DNA from 3 places in the Bacillus sp. SD127 genome. Region 3 is predicted to be linked to each of the others. Evidence: predicted binding sites of a transcription regulator. Region 3 holds the regulator's gene; each other region holds the start of a gene.
What was found. The regulator LexA, encoded in region 3, represses DNA repair genes until DNA is damaged. The targets are predictions, from matches to a motif close to CGAACATATGTTCG.
Positions count from the first base shown of each region.

Region 1: ACQVGS_RS09195 (DNA polymerase IV) is a predicted target of LexA. The motif match lies at 1,897-1,910, and genes of this name have one in related genera.
Region 2: ruvA (Holliday junction branch migration protein RuvA) is a predicted target of LexA. The motif match lies at 1,915-1,928, and genes of this name have one in related genera.

Region 1 covers NZ_CP191226.1:1,766,239-1,773,706, forward strand. Annotated here, with positions in the region: gene ACQVGS_RS09180 (MDR family MFS transporter) at 1-1,058, opposite strand, end outside; gene ACQVGS_RS09185 (MBL fold metallo-hydrolase) at 1,195-1,569, shown strand; gene ACQVGS_RS09190 (YqzH family protein) at 1,582-1,788, opposite strand; gene ACQVGS_RS09195 (DNA polymerase IV) at 1,954-3,192, shown strand; gene ACQVGS_RS09200 (YolD-like family protein) at 3,189-3,527, shown strand; gene ACQVGS_RS09205 (GNAT family N-acetyltransferase) at 3,711-4,181, shown strand; partial or broken gene ACQVGS_RS09210 (antibiotic biosynthesis monooxygenase family protein) at 4,194-4,551, shown strand; gene ACQVGS_RS09215 (GNAT family N-acetyltransferase) at 4,529-5,560, shown strand; gene ACQVGS_RS09220 (iron-sulfur cluster biosynthesis family protein) at 5,557-5,880, shown strand; gene ACQVGS_RS09225 (DUF2552 family protein) at 5,894-6,133, shown strand; gene ACQVGS_RS09230 (alpha/beta hydrolase) at 6,170-7,075, opposite strand; gene ACQVGS_RS09235 (YqkE family protein) at 7,246-7,468, shown strand, end outside.
Region 2 covers NZ_CP191226.1:1,431,572-1,439,039, forward strand. Annotated here, with positions in the region: gene ACQVGS_RS07315 (MFS transporter) at 1-1,297, shown strand, start outside; gene bofC (sporulation cell-cell signaling protein BofC) at 1,345-1,854, shown strand; gene ruvA (Holliday junction branch migration protein RuvA) at 1,993-2,598, shown strand; gene ruvB (Holliday junction branch migration DNA helicase RuvB) at 2,609-3,613, shown strand; gene ACQVGS_RS07335 (DUF2905 domain-containing protein) at 3,606-3,806, shown strand; gene queA (tRNA preQ1(34) S-adenosylmethionine ribosyltransferase-isomerase QueA) at 3,833-4,861, shown strand; gene tgt (tRNA guanosine(34) transglycosylase Tgt) at 4,888-6,033, shown strand; gene yajC (preprotein translocase subunit YajC) at 6,081-6,347, shown strand; gene ACQVGS_RS07355 (TIGR04086 family membrane protein) at 6,407-6,793, opposite strand; gene ACQVGS_RS07360 (DUF421 domain-containing protein) at 6,990-7,468, shown strand, end outside.
Region 3 covers NZ_CP191226.1:2,316,539-2,324,006, forward strand. Annotated here, with positions in the region: gene tkt (transketolase) at 1-676, opposite strand, end outside; gene ACQVGS_RS12275 (DUF896 domain-containing protein) at 851-1,084, opposite strand; gene ACQVGS_RS12280 (YneB family resolvase-like protein) at 1,148-1,801, opposite strand; gene yneA (cell division suppressor protein YneA) at 1,819-2,130, opposite strand; gene lexA (transcriptional repressor LexA) at 2,286-2,903, shown strand; gene ACQVGS_RS12295 (hypothetical protein) at 3,298-3,726, opposite strand; gene fosM (FosM family fosfomycin resistance protein) at 3,808-4,230, opposite strand; gene ACQVGS_RS12305 (DUF892 family protein) at 4,427-4,630, shown strand; gene ACQVGS_RS12310 (spore coat protein) at 4,627-4,926, shown strand; gene ACQVGS_RS12315 (YndM family protein) at 4,935-5,387, shown strand; gene pghL (gamma-polyglutamate hydrolase PghL) at 5,410-6,168, opposite strand; gene ACQVGS_RS12325 (hypothetical protein) at 6,408-6,719, opposite strand; gene ACQVGS_RS12330 (YndJ family protein) at 6,830-7,468, opposite strand, start outside.

The sequences.
Region 1 (7,468 bases), 550 kb from region 3:
CCAATCACATTCCCAAACTGCGAAAAGCCGATCGCTCCGAAATACGTTCCTTTTAATCCGGGTTTTGCAATCTGGTCTACAAACAAATCCATCATACAGAATAAGAGCACTTCTCCAATTGTAAATGCAACCACAATGATAACAAGTGAAGAAACCCCGTGTGACATGGTAAGGATCATCATGCTGGCGCTGATCATGATATTGCCGAGCATCAGGGAGCAAAGCGGCGAAAACCGTTTACCAAGGTGGACGATGGGAAACTGTGTTGCCAAAACAACAATTGCGTTTAATGTCAGCATCAAGCCGTACAATTTTGTCCCATTTTCGATAAAGGGATTTTGCGCCATATATTGCGGAAATGTAGAGCTGAACTGCGAATAGCCGAAGATGCATAGTGTAATGCCGATAAGAGCAACTGTAAAAAGACGATCCTTTTGCGTTACCATAAACGCTTCCCGAACGTTCAGATTTCTGGATTGTTCTAATGTCGCGGGTGGATGCTTTTTAAATTGGATGGCAAGGATGACACCGTACATCCCATAAATCACCGCGGGCACCAAAAAAGGAGCGGTAGATTGTGATGAACCAAAGTACAGACCGAGCACAGGGCCGAAGACAACGCCGATATTAATGGCTGCATACCGTAAATTAAAAACCAGCAATCTTGTTTTTTCTTCTGTCATATCTGACAGCAAAGCTTTTGAAGCAGGTTCAAACAGTGATTTACAAAGTCCGTTTAACGCATTTACCACAAAAAATACCCAGAGGTGAGAAGCGGCTGCAAACCCTGCAAACACCAGCATCCAGCCGAAAATGGATACAAGCATCATGTTCTTTCTGCCGAATTTGTCCGAGATATATCCGCCATAAAAGCTTGCAATGATACCGACTGATGAGCTCGCCGCAATGACAAGCCCCGCATAGGACGCTGAAGCGCCTTGGACAGCTGTTAAATAAATCGCTAAAAACGGAATGCTCATCGATGTTGCCATCCTGCCAAAAATGGTTCCGATAATAATTGTCCAGCTGATTGGGTGGATATCTTTCCATGTCTTCATGTTTATTGTTCTCTCCTGTTAGTAAGATCTTTTTCTATCATACATGAAAAAATTTCCTTATCCAACGGGGGATTAAATTTTTTTACTTACTGGTTTATATGGGATTGTATTACACTATGTGTGCGCAGGATGACCTTTGTTTTTTGAATGGTTCATGTTTCACGTTGACGATGGCGTTTACGCCGTTGAAGTGGAGGGTGAAGTACACGGATTTTTGTTCGGCGCTTATATCATGAAAGTGCAATTCTCATTGAGCAGGAAATGCCCGGTCAGTTTAAAGACATTAGGAAGGCGGGAGAAGCAAACGGATTTCCGTTCGAAGACGTTGACCCATCAGGCTGTAGATCATATCGGCGGGGTTCCTGAAATGCTGAGTGAGACCGGGCATCAGATTAAAGTTTATGCTGACGGGCTTGAGCGCCCGTATATGAGAAGGGGCGCTTCCCGTCGATATCAGCCGCGTCCCTTCTGGCCATACGAAAACAGATATACGAAATTTCTCCAACAATGAAGGTGCATGTCACTAAGAAAACAGCCCTTGGTTTGTGACGTAGTCATAAATGATATCCTCTATATGCGCATGCAGGTCCTCGTCTGGATCTTCATTTTGTCTTTCCTCTAAAGCAGCTTTCAGGCTTTGTTTTTCATACGGGCTTAACGGATCAATGGCAACATTTCGGCCGTATTGGCGCAATGCCTGTCCCAACATTTTTTCGACAAATTTCTCCATATTGACTCTCCTATCTTTATGCTCGCTTTCATTCTACTAAAAGTTTTACCTCTCTCAAACCCTTGCATCATATTTTCTGTCAGACAAGAATCATTTACCAGTATAAATCGAACATATTTTCGCATATAATATGAAAGCGAACATAAGTTCTTTTTAGAGGTGTGTATGATGAAAGAAAAAGTGATTTTTCTCGTTGACATGCAATCGTTTTATGCATCTGTAGAGAAAGCGGAAAATCCACATTTGAAAAATCAGCCGGTGATTGTTTCGGGTGATCCGGAAAGGCGGGGCGGAGTTGTATTGGCTGCATGCCCGCTGGCGAAACAAAAAGGGGTAGCCAATGCCTCACGCCTGTGGGAAGCGCAGGAAAAGTGCCCTGAAGCTGTTGTGCTCCGGCCTCGTATGCAGCGGTATATTGATGTATCGCTGCAAATCACCGCCATTTTAGAGGAATATACAGATCTTGTGGAACCCTATTCCATTGACGAGCAGTTCATGGATATCACAGGCAGCCAGAAGCTGTTTGGGGCGCCCGAGGAGATTGCTAAAAGCATTCAGGACAGAATCATGCGGGAGGTCGGCATTTATGCCCGGGTCGGAATCGGCCCTAATAAAGCGCTTGCCAAAATTGCGTGTGACAATTTTGCCAAAAAGAATAAGAACGGTATTTTCACGTTAACGAAAGAAAATATGAAAACCGAGATGTGGCCGCTTCCGGTGGGGAGTATGTTTGGCGTCGGGAGCCGGATGAAACATCATTTAAATCGAATGGGCATCAGCACGATCGGCGGGCTTGCGGTTTTTCCGCTCGAGCTTTTAAAAAAGAAATGGGGCATTAACGGACACGTGCTGTGGATGACGGCGAACGGAATCGACTATTCTCCTGTGTCAATGGCATCGCTGGACGGACAAAAAGCGATTGGCCACGGAATGACACTCCCGAAAGACTATGAACACTTTGACAAAGAAATAAAGGTCGTTCTGCTGGAGCTGAGTGAAGAGGTATGCAGGCGAAGCCGAAACGCCGGGATGATGGGGCAGACGGTTTCGGTGAGCTGCAGGGGGGCTGACTTTGATTTGCCGACCGGCTTCAACCGGCAAGTGAAGCTGGCGGAACCGACCAATTCTACGCAGGATGTGTACCAGGCTGTATGCAGACTGTTTCTCAAGTTTTGGGACGGGAAGCCTGTCCGCCGCCTCGGGGTCAATCTCTCTCAGCTCTCATCTGATGAAGTATGGCAGCTTAATTTATTTCAGGATTATGCAAAGAAGATGAGCCTCGGCTATGTGATGGACGGGATTAAAAACCGGTTCGGCGACACGGCGATCATCAGGGCGGCCTCACTGACAGCGGCAGGCCAGGCGTTTGAACGAGCGGCTAAAATAGGAGGGCATTATAAATGAATGAGCATTTAAAAAGAGGCAATCTGCTGTGGGAAGGAAGCCGAATGTTTCTGCCTGAACATAAACAAAGCCTGCTTGAGAGAAAACACCATAAACAGAAGCTGCAAAGGCCAATCCTTGATTCGGATAAGCTGGAGGAGATGAACCAAACGCTTTGCATGGCAATGGAATTTGCTCAGGACATTACTGTCAGCTGCTTTCAAGATGGCGAAATTGTCACCTGCAGCGGGAAAATCTGCCGCTATGAAGAATTTGAAAAAACAGTGTGGATAAAAGGGGACGCCGGCAAGCTCTGTAAGCTGAGACTTGATCAGGTGCTTGATATTTTTCTGTAAATGTTCCCCCTCCTGGAGGGGGAGAACTAGATGTGAAAATAGCAAACATTGTTCCGTCAGCAGTCTGGAAACGTATGATACAGAAAAGAAGGCATTTACAATTCCAGTCAGGCAAAATATAATTTTTATATTGTGAGAAAAAAGAGACATTCGTTTTGCCAGACGGAGGGAGATCAAATCGTAATGGATATTCGAACAATCACGTCTTCAGATTATGAAATGGTAACGTCTGTAATGAATGAATGGTGGGGCGGCAGGCAGCTGAAAGAAAAGCTCCCGCGATTATTTTTTGAACATTTTCAGGACACCAGCTTTATCACACATGAACATAACAGCATGACTGGATTTTTAATCGGATTTCAATCGCAATCAGATCCTGTAACGGCATACATCCATTTTTCCGGTGTGCATCCGGATTTCAGAAAAATGCAAATTGGAAAACAATTATACGATGTGTTTATTGAAGCAGTTAAGAAGAGGGGATGCACCCGGGTAAAGTGCGTCACGTCCCCGGTAAATAAGGTGTCAATCGCGTATCATACAAGACTGGGATTTGAAATTGAAAAAGGCGGCAAAACAGTGAATGGCATCTCAGTATTTGCAAATTACGATGGACCGGGCCAAGACAGGGTTCTTTTTGTGAAAAACATATGAGGAGGAACCGCTATGGATTTTTTGTCAAAAACACCTGAGCCTCCTTATTATGCTGTTATCTTTTCTTCTGTCAAAAGTGAAAATGACGAAGCATATGGAGAAACAGCAGAGCGGATGGTTTCGCTTGCGGCGAGCCAGCCCGGATTTTTAGGTGTGGAAAGCGTTCGCGAAGCGGATGGAACCGGCATCACAGTTTCCTATTGGGAGAGTATGAACGCAATCAATCATTGGAAGCATCACACCGAACACCAGGCAGCGAAAGAAAAAGGAAAAAGCGTATGGTATGAATCGTATGCGGTCCGCGTCGCCAAAGTCGAGAAGCAGCGGCTGTTTTCAGGAGAAAACAAATGATTGCATTTCTTCAGCATAAGGAAGAGGATGTATCGCGTGAGATTATTGACGTTCAAAAGCCAGCTTATGTAAAAGAAGCGGAGCTTATCGGTTTTGACGGAATCCCTGCTTTACACGAAAAAGCTGAGGATATCAGAGCCTCTCAGGAGCGATTTGCGGGATACCGGGAAGACGGGAAACTGCTCGGTGTCATTTCATACGAGAAGTTTATGCATGAGCTGACCATTTGCAGGCTTGTTGTGCATCCCGACGGTTTCAGAAAAGGCATCGGACGAGCACTCGTGCAATTTGTTATTGATCAGAACGAAGACGCTGAGAAAATCGAGGTAGTAACAGCCGAGAAAAACAGCCCGGCCGTGTCGCTGTATACGCAGGCAGGATTTGTAAAGACGAAAACCGTCAAAGCGTCAGAGGGGCTTTTGCTGTCAGTCTTTCATCTCTATCCGAAAAGAAAGGTTGAAGTCGTTCACTACAATGAAGAATGGGCAAGGCTGTTCAGTGAGGAAAAAGATCGTCTGAAGCTTGTGCTCGGCCCGGAGATCATTGACGTGCATCATGTCGGAAGCACATCGATACCAAATATGGCGGCAAAGCCGGTCATTGATATCCTGATTGCAGTAAAGGATATCGCGGCCGTGAACCAATATGATTCGAAAATGGCGGAGCTCGGCTATATGCCGAAAGGAGAAAACGGCATGATTGGCAGACGCTATTTTCAAAAGGGCGGAAATAAGCGTACCCATCATGTCCATATTTATGAGGGAGGGCATCCTGCTATTGAACGGCATTTGGTGTTCAGAGATTATCTCACAGCTCATCCGGAAATAGCGAATGAATACGCCGCGCTCAAAAAACAGCTGGCGGCCCAGTACCCGGACAATATCAAGCCGTACATACAGGGAAAAACCGATTGGATCAAGGCTGCAGAAGAAAAAGCGAAGCGGTGGAAAAAAGGCAGAAACAATGCGAACGGACGCGTGGTGTGCTACAATAGCGAAAATGAAAAAAACGGGGGTTTCACCTTATGAACATTCATGTGACAGATGCAGCAAAACAGGCACTGCAGCAGGCGCTTGACGCCAACCCGGGAAAAAAGGCACAGCTCCGTTATGACGCTGAAGGATGCGGCTGCGCAGTAAGCGGTGTACCGACCATCTGGGTGACAGAGGAATTAGCGGGACAGTGTGAGCAGCTGGAAACGAACGGCATTCCGCTATATATCCAGTCGTCGCAAAAAGTGTTTTTTGACGATCAAATGACAATCGATTACAATGAAAAAGCCAAAACGCTGGCGCTGAAAAGTCCGGCTCAAATGCTCAGTCCAAGAATGAGCATATTAGTAAAGTAGGGAGACACGAAACGTGGAACAAAAGCTGAAGTCAATTAAGAATACAGCACAGAATAAAACGTGGGTATCCTTTCTGAACAAAAACCATCCCTACACCCTGCTGCATTGGTCAATCGGAGGAGCGCAATCCGTCGAGAAGGATGTTTGGCTTTTGCAGGATGAAATGACATTTGAAGCGCAGGAGTTTACTACGATAGACCTTGCGATTGAATGGATCAGTGAAAATATGGATGGCATCACCGACGTTTTATGATGGAAAAGCGAAAGGCCGAAAGGGGCCTTTCGCTTTTTACGTTATTTTGTCTAAAAAGGCTTGCACGGTTTTTCGATACGTGTCCCGATTTTTTGTATACGACATGGCGTGTTCTCCAGCTTCAGCAATATAGAGTTCCTTTGGACCGGGCTTTTTTTTATAAAGCCGCTCGGTTGCAGAAACAGGAATATAATCATCGTGCCTGCTGTGAATAAAGAGGACCGGCTTTTCGATCGTTTCGATGACGGCAAGCGGAGATACATCGCGTGCGCGGTAGCCGTCCCTGAACCGCAAAAAGGAGTCGGCAATGGGAAGAATCGGCCAGGAAGGCAGCCGGTATTCCGCTTTCAGACGATACGCAAGCTGTTCCTCGAAGCTTGCAAACGGGCAATCGGCAATATAAAAATCAGCGCCATCGTCAGGATGTGCGCCTGCATACAGCAGAGCAGTCACTGCTCCCATTGATTCACCATGAATTCCGACCAATCCGCGGTTACAGGTTTTGTCTTTGACCCATTTGACGACCTCGTTTAAATCATCCTTTTCATAAAAACCATAGCTTGTAGTCTTTCCGCCGCTTTGTCCGTGCCGGCGATGATCGTAAATCAGCACATTCCAGCCGAGATCAAGAAATAAATCCATATATTTGACAGAATTCAATACATTCACGGTCACACCGTGGCAGATGACCATTGTATTTGATGTATCGTGTGGTGCAACATAGTAGCCTTTTATATCATATCCGTAAGCCGATGGAATCACAAAAGCCGTTTTCTCCATGCGTTCAAACGATTCAAATACATCATGCCCGTCATCTGTTTCTCTTTTCATAATCTCTTCGTCGGTTTTTTTCTTTATGAACATAATGATATTTGTGAAACAAATACCGATAGCAGCTACAGCTGCCAAGACAGCGCCGACGGCTAAAAGGAATCTTTTCAAAAGACACAGCACCTTTCAACTCTATTATGGATAACCTTCTAAAACCATTATACCTAAACGCTGCTGAGCCGGCAGAAAAATATGACAGCGTTTTTCCGAAGAGAGTCTGCTTGTTCAGCCTGAATCTCCATGATAAACTGGCTTCAAAACAAAACACGGGGGAAGCGAGCATGAAAAAACAAAAATCCACTGACAAACACCAGTTAAAAGACGACCTTCAATCCGATATAAAAGAAAAGCTGATGCAGATGAAAAGCCAATTGAAGGAAGAGGATCAGGAGAGACAGAAAAGAGAAAAAGCAGAACAGATCAGAAAGAAAAAGGAGATCGAAAAAAACAAAAGCTTTGAACAGCTCCTCGATGAAAGCCAGCTTGATTGGCATCAATACAAAT
Region 2 (7,468 bases), 880 kb from region 3:
ACATGCTAAAGGAAATGCTTTAAACAAAATCGGTATTCCTTCTCACATGATTTGGGGTTATATTGGTGTGGTCATCTTTATGGTTGGAGACGGACTTGAGCAAGGATGGCTGTCTCCTTTTCTTGTTGATCACGGTCTCAGTATGCAGCAATCTGCTTCGCTGTTTACGGTGTATGGCATTGCTGTCACGATTTCGGCTTGGCTATCAGGAACCTTTGTCCAGACTTGGGGGCCAAGAAAGACGATGACGGTCGGTTTACTTGCTTTTATCCTCGGTTCGGTTGCTTTTATCGGCTGGGCGATTCCTCATATGTACTATCCGGCTCTCTTGGGCAGCTACGCGCTCAGGGGCTTGGGATACCCGCTGTTTGCATACTCGTTTCTTGTATGGGTATCATACAGCACCTCTCAGCAAATCCTTGGTAAAGCCGTCGGCTGGTTTTGGTTTATGTTTACGTGCGGCCTGAACGTGCTTGGACCGTTTTATTCGAGCTATGCGGTTCCGGCGATTGGAGAAATCAATACGCTTTGGAGCGCTTTACTATTTGTGGCAGCAGGCGGAGTTCTCGCACTGTTTTTTAATAAAGATAAATTTATGCCTGTACAAAAACAAGATCAGCCGAAATGGAAAGAGCTGTCGAAGGCGTTTACAATTATGTTTGAAAATCCTAAAGTCGGCATCGGCGGCGTAGTCAAGACAATAAATGCTATCGGACAATTCGGATTTGCGATATTTCTTCCGACCCATTTGGCGCGTTACGGCTATTCTGTTTCAGAATGGCTGCAAATTTGGGGGACGCTGTTTTTTGTCAACATTGTATTTAACATCATTTTCGGCGCGGTCGGAGATAAACTGGGCTGGCGCAATACTGTCATGTGGTTTGGCGGAGTCGGCTGCGGCATTTTTACACTGGCGCTCTATTACACGCCGCAATTGATCGGGCATCAGTACTGGGTGCTGATGATCATTGCCTGCTGCTACGGTGCGGCACTGGCCGGATATGTTCCATTAAGCGCGCTTTTGCCGACGCTTGCGCCTGATAACAAAGGTGCTGCCATGTCTGTGTTAAATCTGGGGTCGGGTCTGTGCGCTTTTATTGCTCCCGGCATCGTGAGCCTTTTTATCGGCCCGCTCGGCGCAGGCGGCGTGATATGGATTTTTGCGGCATTATATTTTCTCAGTGCTTTCCTGACACAATTTCTGACGATTTCAGAACGGCACGCCGATATGTATCCAGAGGAACGGCTTGTCAGGAAAAATGTGCAAACAAATTTTGAGGAAACGGTTAAGCAGTAGCCTCTTTGGTCAGACTAGTCATAAACGTGTGCAAAGAGGTGTAAAGGGTGAAACGATTTAGCACTGCGTATCTGTTGCTGGGGATTTTATGCTCAGCCGCAGCTTTTCTAATGGGTGCTCCCCGCGCGTCAGGGGCGGAAGTGGAGCACTATGAACCGCTGCAAGTGCATGTGCAGCTTGAAAAAGTGTATTTGGATGGAGAGGTCAGCATCGAGCATAAGCGTGAAAAGGTGCTGTCCATGGAAGACTTTTGGGCCGATTATGCGGGATGGACGCTTGTCGAACATAAAAATGGGTACGTTCTATTTCGGAAGCAGGTGGACGATATTTCTCCGCTCAGCAAGGTGAATGGTTATATCGGCGTTTCTGACAGCGGAGTAATTTCCACCTTTCATGGACGGCCGGAGTCGGATTCTGAACCGATTCAATCTTTTTTTCAAATTGACTTAGAAAGACTGGAGAGCCATATGCAAAAAAATCTCGAAAAAGGCATTCCGTTTCGGACGAAAGCGGAGTTTGAAGATGTCATAGAACATATCAAGACGTACAGCGGGTGACCACTGCTGATTGAAGACATGTGCTCATGTCTTTTTTTTCGTGGAACAATGAATGAGAAGCGAACATATGTTAACTTTTCTTTAAGCCTTTGGCTGTTTTTATGGTACAATGAAGAACAGTCAAAGAGGTGAATTTTCGTGATCGAATTTGTTAAAGGGACGATTGATTATGTATCTCCCCAATATATTGTGATAGAAAACGGCGGTATCGGCTATCAGATTTTTACGCCAAATCCGTTTATATATAAGGAGAGAAGTCAAGAAACCATATTTACGTACCATCATGTAAGAGAAGATGCGTTTTTACTATACGGCTTTTCAACAAGGGAGGAAAAAGCGCTCTTTACAAAGCTGTTAAATGTGACCGGAATCGGTCCAAAAGGGGCACTCGCCATTTTGGGATCAGGTGACCCGGGAGCGGTCATTCAAGCAATTGAAAATGAAGATGAAGCCTTTTTAGTCAAGTTTCCGGGTGTCGGCAAAAAAACTGCCCGCCAGATTATCCTTGATTTAAAAGGAAAGCTGGCTGACGTCGTGCCTGAAATGATTGAAAATCTGTTCAATCATGAAGAAAGACTTGAAAAACAAACGGCAGAAACGGAGCTTGAAGAAGCACTCGAGGCCCTCAGGGTACTTGGTTATGCCGAAAAAGAAATCAAAAAGGTACTTCCTCACTTAAAAGAGGATATTGGTCTGACAACAGACCAGTACGTAAAAAAAGCATTACAAAAACTATTGAAGTAAGGTGATGTTCATGGATGAACGGCTCGTCTCAAGTGAAGCAGACAACCATGAATCAGTGATAGAGCAAAGCCTGAGGCCTCAGCGCCTGGTTCAATACATCGGGCAGCATAAGGTAAAAGAGAATTTGCGTGTTTTTATAGATGCCGCAAAAATGAGACAGGAAACGCTTGATCATGTTCTTTTATACGGTCCGCCAGGGCTTGGAAAAACGACGCTTGCTTCCATCGTTGCCAACGAAATGGGAGTGGAGTTGCGGACGACTTCGGGACCTGCGATTGAAAGGCCGGGTGATTTGGCTGCGATCTTAACGGCGCTCGAGCCGGGGGATGTATTATTTATCGATGAGATACATAGGCTGCACAGATCGATTGAAGAGGTGCTTTATCCGGCAATGGAAGATTTTTGTCTTGATATTGTCATTGGAAAAGGGCCTTCTGCCCGTTCAGTCCGTCTTGATCTTCCGCCTTTTACACTGGTCGGCGCCACGACAAGAGTAGGGCTTTTGACTGCGCCTTTAAGAGATCGATTCGGCGTCATGTCGCGGCTTGAGTATTATACACAAGAAGAGCTTGCTGATATTGTTACGAGAACGGCTGATGTGTTTGAGGTTGAAATTGATCAGCCGTCAGCGCTTGAGATTGCCAGAAGATCAAGAGGAACGCCGCGGGTGGCCAACCGCCTGCTGAGAAGGGTCCGGGATTTTGCACAGGTGTTAGGCGACAGCCGGATTACAGAAGAGATTTCTCAGGACGCTTTGGAGCGGCTTCAAGTCGACCGTCTTGGTTTGGATCACATTGATCACAAGCTGCTGATGGGAATGATCGAAAAATTTAACGGCGGTCCGGTGGGGCTTGATACGATTTCAGCCACGATCGGCGAAGAACCGCATACGATTGAAGATGTATACGAACCGTATCTTCTGCAAATCGGTTTTATCCAGAGAACGCCGCGGGGAAGGATCGTCACACCGGCCGTTTATCATCATTTTCAAATGGAGGCTCCCCGATATGACTGAATTTCCTAAGATCATTATGATTCTTGGTGCTGTTTTGCTTATTATCGGAGCGGTTTTGCATTTTGTCGGCAAGATGCCGGGAGATATTTTTGTGAAAAAAGGAAATGTGACGTTTTTCTTCCCGGTTGTCACTTGTATTATCATAAGTGTGGTATTATCAATCTTGCTTAATCTTTTCGGCAGAATGAAATAACAAAAGACTAGAATAAAGGTGAAATTATGAAAGTTGATTTATTTGATTTTGAACTTCCGGAACGTTTAATTGCACAGGTGCCATTGGAACAGCGTGACGCTTCAAGGCTGATGGTGCTTGATAAACATACAGGAGAGCTGACAGACAGCTCGTTTAAACAGATTATCAGTTTCTTTAAAGAAGGGGATTGTCTCGTGCTGAACAATACCCGCGTTTTGCCTGCCCGGTTATTCGGAACAAAAGAGGATACGGGGGCAAAAGTAGAACTGCTTTTGCTGAAACAGGAAGCCGGTGACAGGTGGGAAACGCTCGTCAAACCGGCAAAACGGGTAAAAAAAGGAACCGTTGTAACATTTGGGGACGGCAGATTAAAAGCTGTCTGCACGGAAGAGCTGGAGCATGGCGGCAGAAAAGTTGAGTTCCAATACGACGGTATTTTTTACGAGGTGCTGGAATCACTCGGAGAAATGCCGCTTCCGCCATATATTAAGGAACAGCTTGATGACAGAGAGCGCTACCAAACGGTGTTTTCAAAAGAAATCGGATCTGCCGCTGCGCCTACAGCCGGACTTCATTTCACGGAAGACATTTTACAGCAGCTGAAGGACAAAGGCGTTCAGATTGAGTTCATCACACTGCATGTCGGTCTCGGAACGTTTCGTCCGGTCAGTGCCGATGAAGTTGAAGAGCATAATATGCATGCAGAGTTCTATCAAATGTCAGAAGAAACGGCCGCGGCTTTAAACAGCGTAAGGGAAAAGGGCGGACGGATTATTTCTGTCGGCACGACCTCAACCCGCACGCTTGAAACGATTGCCGGTGAACATGATGGGCGATTTAAAGCATCAAGCGGATGGACATCTATTTTTATTTATCCGGGCTATGAATTCAAAGCCATTGACGGAATGATTACAAACTTTCACTTGCCGAAATCATCATTGATTATGCTGGTCAGTGCGCTTGCAGGCAGAGAAAACGTTCTGCGTGCGTATAACCATGCGGTTGAAGAAGAATACCGTTTCTTCAGCTTCGGCGACGCAATGCTGATTATATAAATTGAGAACAGGAGGCCTCATAAAAAGTGGCTGAACAACCAATACGCTATGAATTTATAAAAGAATGCAAACAAACAGGGGCGCGCCTGGGCAGAGTGCATACTCCCCACGGCTCCTTTGAAACGCCTGTTTTTATGCCGGTCGGCACACTGGCGACAGTTAAAACAATGGCGCCTGAAGAGCTGAAGGCAATGGACGCGGGCATCATATTAAGCAACACATATCACCTATGGCTTCGCCCGGGACAGGATATTGTAAAAGAAGCGGGCGGACTCCATAAATTTATGAACTGGGACCGCGCAATTTTAACAGATTCCGGCGGTTTTCAGGTCTTTTCATTAAGCAAGTTTCGTAATATAGAGGAAGAGGGCGTTCACTTCCGCAATCACTTAAATGGAGATAAGCTGTTTTTATCTCCGGAAAAAGCGATGGAGATCCAAAACGCACTCGGCTCTGATATTATGATGGCATTTGACGAATGCCCGCCATATCCGGCAGAATACGATTACATGAAACGGTCAGTTGAGCGGACAAGCCGCTGGGCTGAACGCTGCCTGAATGCCCATGCCCGGCAGGACGAGCAAGGCCTGTTTGGTATTGTTCAGGGGGGAGAATACGAAGATTTGCGTACACAAAGCGCGAAAGACTTGATTTCCCTTGATTTTCCGGGATATGCTATAGGTGGATTGTCCGTTGGTGAACCGAAAGACGTTATGAACCGGGTGCTTGAATTTACGACACCGCTTTTACCGAAGGATAAGCCGAGGTATCTGATGGGAGTCGGTTCTCCGGATGCTCTGATTGACGGAGCGATCCGCGGAGTAGACATGTTTGACTGTGTGCTGCCTACCCGTATTGCACGGAACGGCACGGTGTTTACTGCTGAAGGACGGCTCAATATGAAAAACGCAAAATTTGAGAGAGACTTCCGTCCGATTGATGAAGAGTGTGATTGCTACACATGTAAAAATTACACACGGGCGTATATCAGACACTTGATTCGCTGCAATGAAACGTTTGGACTCCGATTAACAACTTACCATAACCTTCATTTTCTGTTACACTTAATGGAGCAGGTAAGACAGGCTATTCGCGAGGATCGTCTGGGTGATTTCAGAGAAGAGTTCTTTGAGCGTTACGGCTATAACAAGCCAAATGCGAAAAGCTTCTAATATAAAAAGCCATAATGGCAAGTTTGTTTCAGAAAGGGGGGAAAAAGATGACAGGTACTTTAGGTACATTAGTTCCTATTATTTTAATGTTTGCGGTTCTTTATTTCTTGCTGATCCGTCCGCAGCAGAAGCAGCAAAAAGCTGTGCGTCGAATGCAGGAGGAACTGAAAAAAGGCGATTCAGTCGTGACAATCGGTGGATTGCACGGTACAGTTGACTCTATCGACGAAAGCAAAGTCGTCATTAAGACTGGTGATAACACACGTCTTACTTTCGACCGCCGCGCGATCAGAGAAACTTCTGCTGCTGAATAACAGCAGGAGTTCATACATAGCAAACAAAAAAAGAGCGGGTAACCCCCGCTCTTTTTTTATTAGGAAGATCTGCTTCCTCTCAAATTCACTCCGAAAATGCCGCCAAGCATACATACGCCTAAAAAGCCAAGATGGAAGAGCAGCTGTTCTGCTGTAAATGTTTTTCCGAATCCCAGATATTGAAACAGTAAAATAATCAAGGAAAAGCTTAAAGCAGTCAATGCCCCAATCAGCCATCCTCTTTCCTTCCCTTTCCCGCCAGATATGAATCCGCCGATAAATAAAGAAAGAAATGATACGGCGGTGATCAGCCAGTTGAATGATGATTCTTCAAGCGAGGTTGCTGTCAGTAAAAGTGAAACGGCTAAACTCGTTAGGAGCATGGCTGAAAAAATAGCGATTAAGCCGTAGAGTATGCCTTTTCCAACTTGTTTCGTTTCCTCCATGAATTTCTCCTCCCTGCCTATCTATAAAGGCTTCTGTTCTTTTTAAACAAAGCCTCAGACATGCTGATGGCTCGTCTTTGTAAAAATGTATTCCCTCGTTCCGTGAATTAGACGTAAAAGCTTTATGAAATACGATCACTTTTTCTTACATAAATCGTATGTTTTGTTGCATGCTATGATGAGTTGGAGGTGCATGATGGAAGAGCTTCTTACTATAACGTTTCGCACAGTCGTATTATATTTTGTGATCCTGATTATTTTTCGTTTCATGGGCAAGCGGGAGATCGGAGAGCTTAGTATATTAGATCTCGTTGTCTTTATCATGATGGCAGAAATTGCTGTCCTGGCCATAGAAAACGTAGAGGACCATCTGTTTCATACCATTTTGCCAATGCTTGTGCTAATGATGATCCAAGTGACGTTTGCATACATATCCTTAAAAAACCGGAACGTACGTCAGCTTCTTGACGGCAAGCCCACCATTATCATTAAATACGGAAAAATTGACGAAAACGCCATGAAATCACAGCGTTATAATTTTGATGATTTGATGGTTCAGCTAAGAGAAAATAATATCGACAGAGTGGCTGAAGTATCATTTGCTATATTAGAGCCGTCAGGCAAACTGACTGTCGTAAAAAAACAAAACAATGATGAACATAGACAGCTGGAGAT
Region 3 (7,468 bases):
ATAATTCTTCAATATTGTTTCCATCTTCAACGTAAAGAACTTCCCAATTCATCGCCTCGAAACGCTGTTTCACGTTTTCAGAGAATGAACGATCCAGATCTCCGTCCAAGGAGATGTCATTAGAATCGTATAATACGATCAGACGGCCAAGCTGAAGATGGCCTGCAAGTGAAGCGGCTTCAGAAGAAATACCTTCCATTAAATCGCCGTCACCGCAAATGCTGTATGTATAGTGATCGACTACATTGAATGAATCGCGGTTGTAAGTTTCGGCTAAATGGCGTTCTGCGATAGCCATTCCGACCGCCATTGCGATTCCTTGTCCAAGCGGCCCTGTTGTTGCATCAACACCGGCTGTATGTCCGAATTCCGGATGCCCCGGTGTTTTGCTGCCCCACTGGCGGAATCCCTTAAGATCTTCAATGCTGAGATCATACCCGCTTAAATGAAGCATGCTGTATAAAAGTGCTGATCCGTGTCCCGCAGATAAAACAAAACGGTCGCGGTTAAACCACCCAGGGTTTGCCGGATTTACATTCATAAATTTTGTCCATAGCGTATATGCCATTGGCGCTGCCCCCATAGGCATACCAGGGTGACCAGAGTTTGCTTTTTCAATAGCGTCTATTGATAGTGTGCGAATGGTAGCAACTGATTTCTTTTCAATTGTATCCATAAAAATCCCCTTCCTTATATGTTGTACCCTTTCATCATAAATGTCTGACGACTTTTTCTCAACTGTTTCAGCTTAAATTTGAGAGAAACTTGATGAATTTTGTCACCTGAAGAAAGCGCTGTTGTTTGTAGTATATACAAAAGAGGAATACGATATTGCCGTATTCCTCTTATATTAGTGAAGTCTGTTATTATTTTTTTCTCTTTTTAACTTTTCAGGTGTTACGTCATTGCCTTCAGGATCAATGATTTTTACACTTTTTAATGTGTTTTTCATAGAAGAACGAAATCCTTTTAGGTACTCTTGACGGAGCTTTTGCTGTTCAGCTTTTTCTTCTTCTGTAATAACGCCAGCTTTAGCTTTTGCGGCAAGTTCATTGATTCTGGCAATTTTTTCGTTTGAAATCATGATAAACTCCTTTATTGCATTTTGTCTATATACTACTAAAACAAGAGGAGTTTTACAACTGATTCACTCGCCTGTCTGCTCATTCTCTATGTATTCCTGAAAACGCCGATGGACTGTCGCCTTTGACACATCATAGCCAAAACCTCTCAACGTAGCCGCGATTTCAGCAAACGTCAGTTTATTCGCTCTCAACCGGACAATCTCCGAGATCGGAACTTCTATTCTTTCTTTTCCGCTGTTTTCATGCTGGTTTTTCAGGTTCTTTTGTGGCTTAAAACCATTTTTCACTGCGCGTTTCATTCCGCGTTTAATTTTCATGTTGTGGATTTTCCGCTGGTATTCCTCCACAATGCTGACGATTTCCAGCACCATAGAGTCAGCCTCTGATAACTCCAGCTCACCTCTGTGAGCGGTCGTATATACTTTCACACCTTCCCTGTAAATACAATGAAGAAGTGCAATTTTCGCGTTTCCCCGGCCGAGTCTTGTTTCATCCTGAACTAAAATCACATCAATATTTGAATTCTTGATATGATCAAGCAAATCAAATACACCATCCCGGTCCATTTCATATCCGCTGGCTTTTTCAGAAATCACTTTGACGACTTCCATGCCGTTCTCGGCAGCAATGGCCGTAAGCTCCTCCTCCTGCCGCTTTAATGAGGTTTCTTGCTGTTCTTTATTTGTGCTTACTCGGGCATAAATGAGTGCTTTCACCTTTCTACCTTTCCTCTCTATTTAACAGTAGCCAGTTCGTATGCAGCCGGGTGTTCCTTTTTTAATGGAATCACCAATTCATCCCCCGGCTGAATCTCAGACGTCTGGAGATTATTTTTTTCAGCTACCCATTCAACAAAATCACTTTTATTTATCTTTTTTGAGTCATCCACCTGATCAGCAAGCGACCAGAGCGTATCCCCAGACTGAACTTTTATTTTAACATATTGATTAAGCTCCTGGTCGCTGCTTGTATATGACAACAGAAGGATAACCACGCTTAGAATCACAGTGAACAGGCCGACAAAAATAATAGATTCTTTATTCATGATAACAACCTCCGACAAGAATGTTTGTTCGCTTTTTATAATTTCAGTATATACGAACAAATGTTTCTGTCAATTGTTTTCTTCGAACCTATGTTTGTACTGTCAGGAAAATCATGCTATAATCTATTTAAAATCGACGTTTAGAGGTGCAAAAAATGACGAAGCTATCAAAAAGGCAACTTGATATCCTCCGTTTTATTAAAGCAGAGGTTAAATCAAAAGGATATCCGCCTTCGGTTAGAGAGATCGGAGAGGCTGTCGGCCTTGCGTCCAGTTCTACTGTCCATGGCCATTTGGCCCGTTTGGAAACAAAAGGGCTGATTAGACGCGATCCGACAAAACCAAGAGCGATAGAAATTCTGGATGAAGAAGTAGAGATTCCAAAAAGCCAAGTCGTTAATGTACCGGTAATCGGAAAAGTAACGGCGGGCTCACCTATTACAGCGGTTGAAAACATTGAAGAATACTTCCCGCTTCCTGACCGTATGGTTCCTCCGGATGAGCATGTGTTTATGCTGGAGATCATGGGTGACAGTATGATTGACGCAGGTATACTTGATAAGGACTATGTTATTGTAAAACAGCAAAACACGGCGAATAACGGTGAAATCGTAGTGGCGATGACAGAAGATGATGAAGCTACGGTAAAACGTTTCTATAAAGAGGATACACACATTCGCTTACAGCCTGAAAATCCAACCATGGCTCCGATCATACTGCAGAATGTCAGCATATTAGGAAAAGTAATTGGTGTGTTCAGAACTGTCCATTAAACTATTGAACTATCAGTTACAAAGAATAAACCCCCTCTTCCTTTGTGGAGTGGGGGTTTTGTTTTTTAAAAAAAGCAGGCTCGCCCTGGCTTAGGTGCGAACCTGAATAGGAGGAAAAAGAACATCATGTTTACACCATAATTATCCATCATTCAATTATTGAAGTCAAGAAATTTTCTTTCCTTAATGAAACTTTTTTTTAAAAAAGTGCTGTTTAAAAAATTAGACGTTCTTTTCTTATAAATGTTTCGATTTTCGGACGTGAAAAGATGAGTTATACTCTCCTCTTTTATATTGAGCGAGGCAAAAGGAAATATACTGAATATTTAGTACATAGTTTATTTAGTTAATTTATTCCGCAAAAAAAGCTCACTTCTTTTCAAAAATGTGAGCATCAATCAAAATTAAAATATTCTACACCATAGCGGCCTTTTACATGAACACTTGCACAGTTTTCTGAATGTTCTTCAGCTAATATTCGATACCGGTGATAAGGTTCAATGGAAACCTTATCGTGAGCGCTAAAGTCAAACCAATTACCGGTGAATTGTTTTGTGCTTAACGTAGTATAATCCCCTGCAAGTCCCATTCGCTGAAGCTTAATGTTAACTGAACAAGTGTTCACTCCTAATATCGTAAATTGGTATCCTAAAAAATAATCCATTGCCGGTACATCACTAATGTTTTCTACATAAAGCGCTTTTGTTCCGTCATTTAGAATAAAGTCGGTTTTATGCTCAAAATGTGAAGTTGCTGCATGAATGGTCCCGGTTCCAAAAACACATAGCAAAACAGCTGTCATGAGCAATATTTTATTTCTCAACTGCAATCCCCCTCCTTTACCATATATTAACCCCATAAGATAAATATGTATATTCCCTGTTACTCTGTTTCCCGTGCTTTTTCAATCGTTAAAATCCATGTGGGTTTTAGCTTGCTTATAATATTGAAGTCTGTCTTGAAGAGTTCCTGTATGGAATTCAAATTTATGGCCGTCAGGATCAGTGTAATAAATTGATTTTCGATCACGTACATCTCGTTCTCTCCCAGACAAAATAGTAACATGAAGGTTTTTTAATTTTGCGGACATTTCTTCAAACTTGCTTTCCTCAATTGTAAAAGCGATATGGGTATAAGAAGCGTTAATATCATTTCTGGGAATGTCACGCTCTTCGTTGAGAGCCAGCCATATGCCGTTTAAATCGAAATATGCAGTGCTCTTTCCTTTAACCAGCAGTTTAGCATCAAAGACATTTTGATAAAACTCGATGGAAGTCAGTAAATCAGAAACAGAAAATAACAAGTGATTGATCCCTTTGATCTCCACTGTGTCTCCTCCTTAGTATTTAAAGATAGATGATTAAAAACCAGTGAATAATTGATTATTTTAACAGAAGCTCATCCCACCCCTTGTGTACGGGCATTGCAGCCAGAAAGTTTCAAACGACCAGCAAAAAATACCAGTGTAAACAAAAGCAATTTGTTCAAAATAAACCATATTACTTCAGAAGGGAATGACCGTTATGAATGGCTACGGCCTTCATGAAACGTTGGAATTGCACGAATTGCTTACGTTTAAGAATCTTTGTTTGACAAAATCTTCAACCATGACGGGACTTGTACAAGATGAAGAATTAAAGAGTATTCTTGAGCAGGATGCTCAAAAAACAAAACAGCAGGTTGCGCGTTTGCAGGAATTGCTGTCAGTGAGAGGTGAACAAGCGTGAATGAGTTCTTTCAAAAATTAGCCGGAATGGGCAGCATGACCGAACAAGTGATCGCAACGGATTTTTTAATATCGGCAAAGACAGGCGTAAGGAATATTGCAGCTGCCATCACAGAATCTTCTTCCCCAGAAGTCAGGGAAACGCTGCAGCAATATTTACATGACGCGATGAATACCCATGAACAAATTTTTCATTATATGGCTGCAAAGGGTTTTTATCATTCTAAAGATTTAACTCAGCAAATAAGTGTCGATCTTGAGGCTGCAGATACCGCTAAAGATTTGCCACAAATATAGGTGATCAAATGAAACATATTATCGCTCTTGCTTCTAAGACAGCTTTAACTCTTGCCCTATTGTATGTGATTTTGGATAGAGTTTACCATGCTTCCTTTTTAAGTGTGCTGTTTATTGCATTTTTCTTAAGCTTTGTAACATACCTTTCCGGTGACATCCTGATCTTGCCGAGAACCAGCAATATGATAGCTTCACTGGCTGACTTCGGACTTTCACTCGTTATTCTTTGGGTCTTTCTTGAAACGCAAACTAGAAACGGTTTCTCACCGTTTGCAGCCGCTCTGATTGCGTCTGTCTGCCTTACTGTTTTTGAATATTTTTTTCACCGGTATTTACTGAAAAATGTGCTGGATGAAACATTCCGAAACGAACTGACTGTCAAAGATAACACCTTGCAATATCAAACTGAGGCATCAGATGAATTGTTTCCTGAAGCCAATGATCAGAAGGACGAAAAATAAGGAGGCGCAAAGCCTCCTTATTTTAATAGCTGTTTTCTATGAAATGGGTCATCACTTCTGTAAAATCATAAAACCTCTCATTTTGAGTCACGGATCTGCTTTTTAAAGAAAAGATGCCAAACAAAGATTCTCTGAAACCTGTACTCATCTCTAACTGGATGCTCAAACCGGTTTTTGATTTATTCGCTATATTGTTTGGACTTACGCCTGCATGCGGATGATCCGTACCAAGCAATTCAGCCGGAAAACCGGCTTTTTGCAGTTTTGAAACTAATTCTGCCGCTCTTGATCGGTCTGTTCCGCCGATTTGTATCTGTTGGTCCTCTCCTGCATATCCATGCAATGAAATGACATACTCATGACTTGCTACAAGCTTCAGTGCCTGAGGCTCATCAAAATGTGTGCTTGTTATATGCAGTACTGAATTTCCAGACGTCTTCAAACCTTCAAACAAATACATGGAATATTCTTTGCTGAGCTCTCTCGCTAATTCACTTGTGCCGCCTTCAATACCTCCTCCGTGAATAGCTAAAACAAGCACAGAGCTGCCGGTTTCTTTTGTGGCAATGTTATAATCTGAAGGATCTTCGTGATTCTTTAATTCCTCGAAATTCTGATAGATATCCTCTGCATATACAGAAGAAACCGGAACAAACAACAAGAAAATTAACAACAATTTTACATTTTTTAAAGTTGATGGAAAACGTTTGACTATGTTACAATCAACATGCTTCAAGGAATGGAGCAAACGGCGGAGCAGGGATACTTTGGCCGGTTTCATCTACTCCGCCTCAAAACCAAAAACACAGGATGCTGGACTCTTTGAGGCTTTAGCACGAATTATCTCGTCCTCCTTGTTAAATTTTTGTTAAATTCACAATATTATATACCATTAGCCCGGGCGCTGTTCTTCACATTTATGAATTTATACTCCTTAGCAAAAAAGTAAGATTGCACCGGCTTTGTTCTCATTCCCCATTAAATAAAAAAAATGCACCCGCCTGCTGGCTTGTGCACCTTTTACTTTCTGTTATTCCGGCGTTTCTTTACTTTATTGAGCTTATTAATGTCTTTTTCAATTTTTCTTATTCTCCGCTTTTGCGGCATGGCTTTTATTTCACTGTAAACAGCAATAAACCCGCTTAAAGTAACTGCTGCAATATAAATGAAACGGTGTTTGATAAAACGGTCAACAAGATCATAGTCACCTGCTTCTTTTTCAAGCCTTTCGATTACATCTTTATCGAATAGCTCATCGACATAAACTTGCTTCATCCCCACTGCAAATCCCGCAGCCAGCCATACAATCAGAAACAAACTGATATAAAACATAAAAACCCTTCCTTCCCCGTCTGTATGAGGTGCAGCATGAAAATGTGCCGAACCGATTGTTTACCGGACGAGAGACTGTCAGATGAACTATTGTCTTTGTTTTATATTATTCATTTGGACGGGCAATATGTAATGTCATAATCTACAGTTAGAAATTGAATCCCAAACAGCCACATTTCATGAACAGCTGTTAACCTGCTTGCGCCCGCCGGAGCCTTTATAAGAAAGGTTTCAGATAATGGAAGCGGGCAGGTCCCGACTTTTGTTCTAAGATAAATCCCTTCATCCCCAGCACCGCTTTTTCTCCGCCTGCTGGTCAAAATCAGGTTCTCTTTGTGATGATAAGGCTTTAAAATGCCTGTCATGTTACTGAAAGGAAGCGGCAGAGAAATATTCATGTACCCTTCCCCTTTTGAGCGATATACAGAATATAGCGCGGTGAAAATGGTTTCGCTTTTTTCATTTGTTCTGATCCAGGCACGTACCTTTTTTCTTCCGTCTTTTTTTGAATGGACACCTTTTATTGTACTGTGCATCCTATACCAGTCAGGATTCGTTGACAGATGTATTTGTCCGGTTCTTTTGCTGATGTATTCATACATTTTCGCAAAGGGCTGAAACCAAGTGCTCCACGTCACTTTTGCTTTTACCTCATAATCTTTCGTCTGTTCATAAAAAGAAACAATCAACGGTGTCAAATGCTCCGGTGAAAAATCGTTTGAACGAAGGCTTCTCATATCATCCACAAG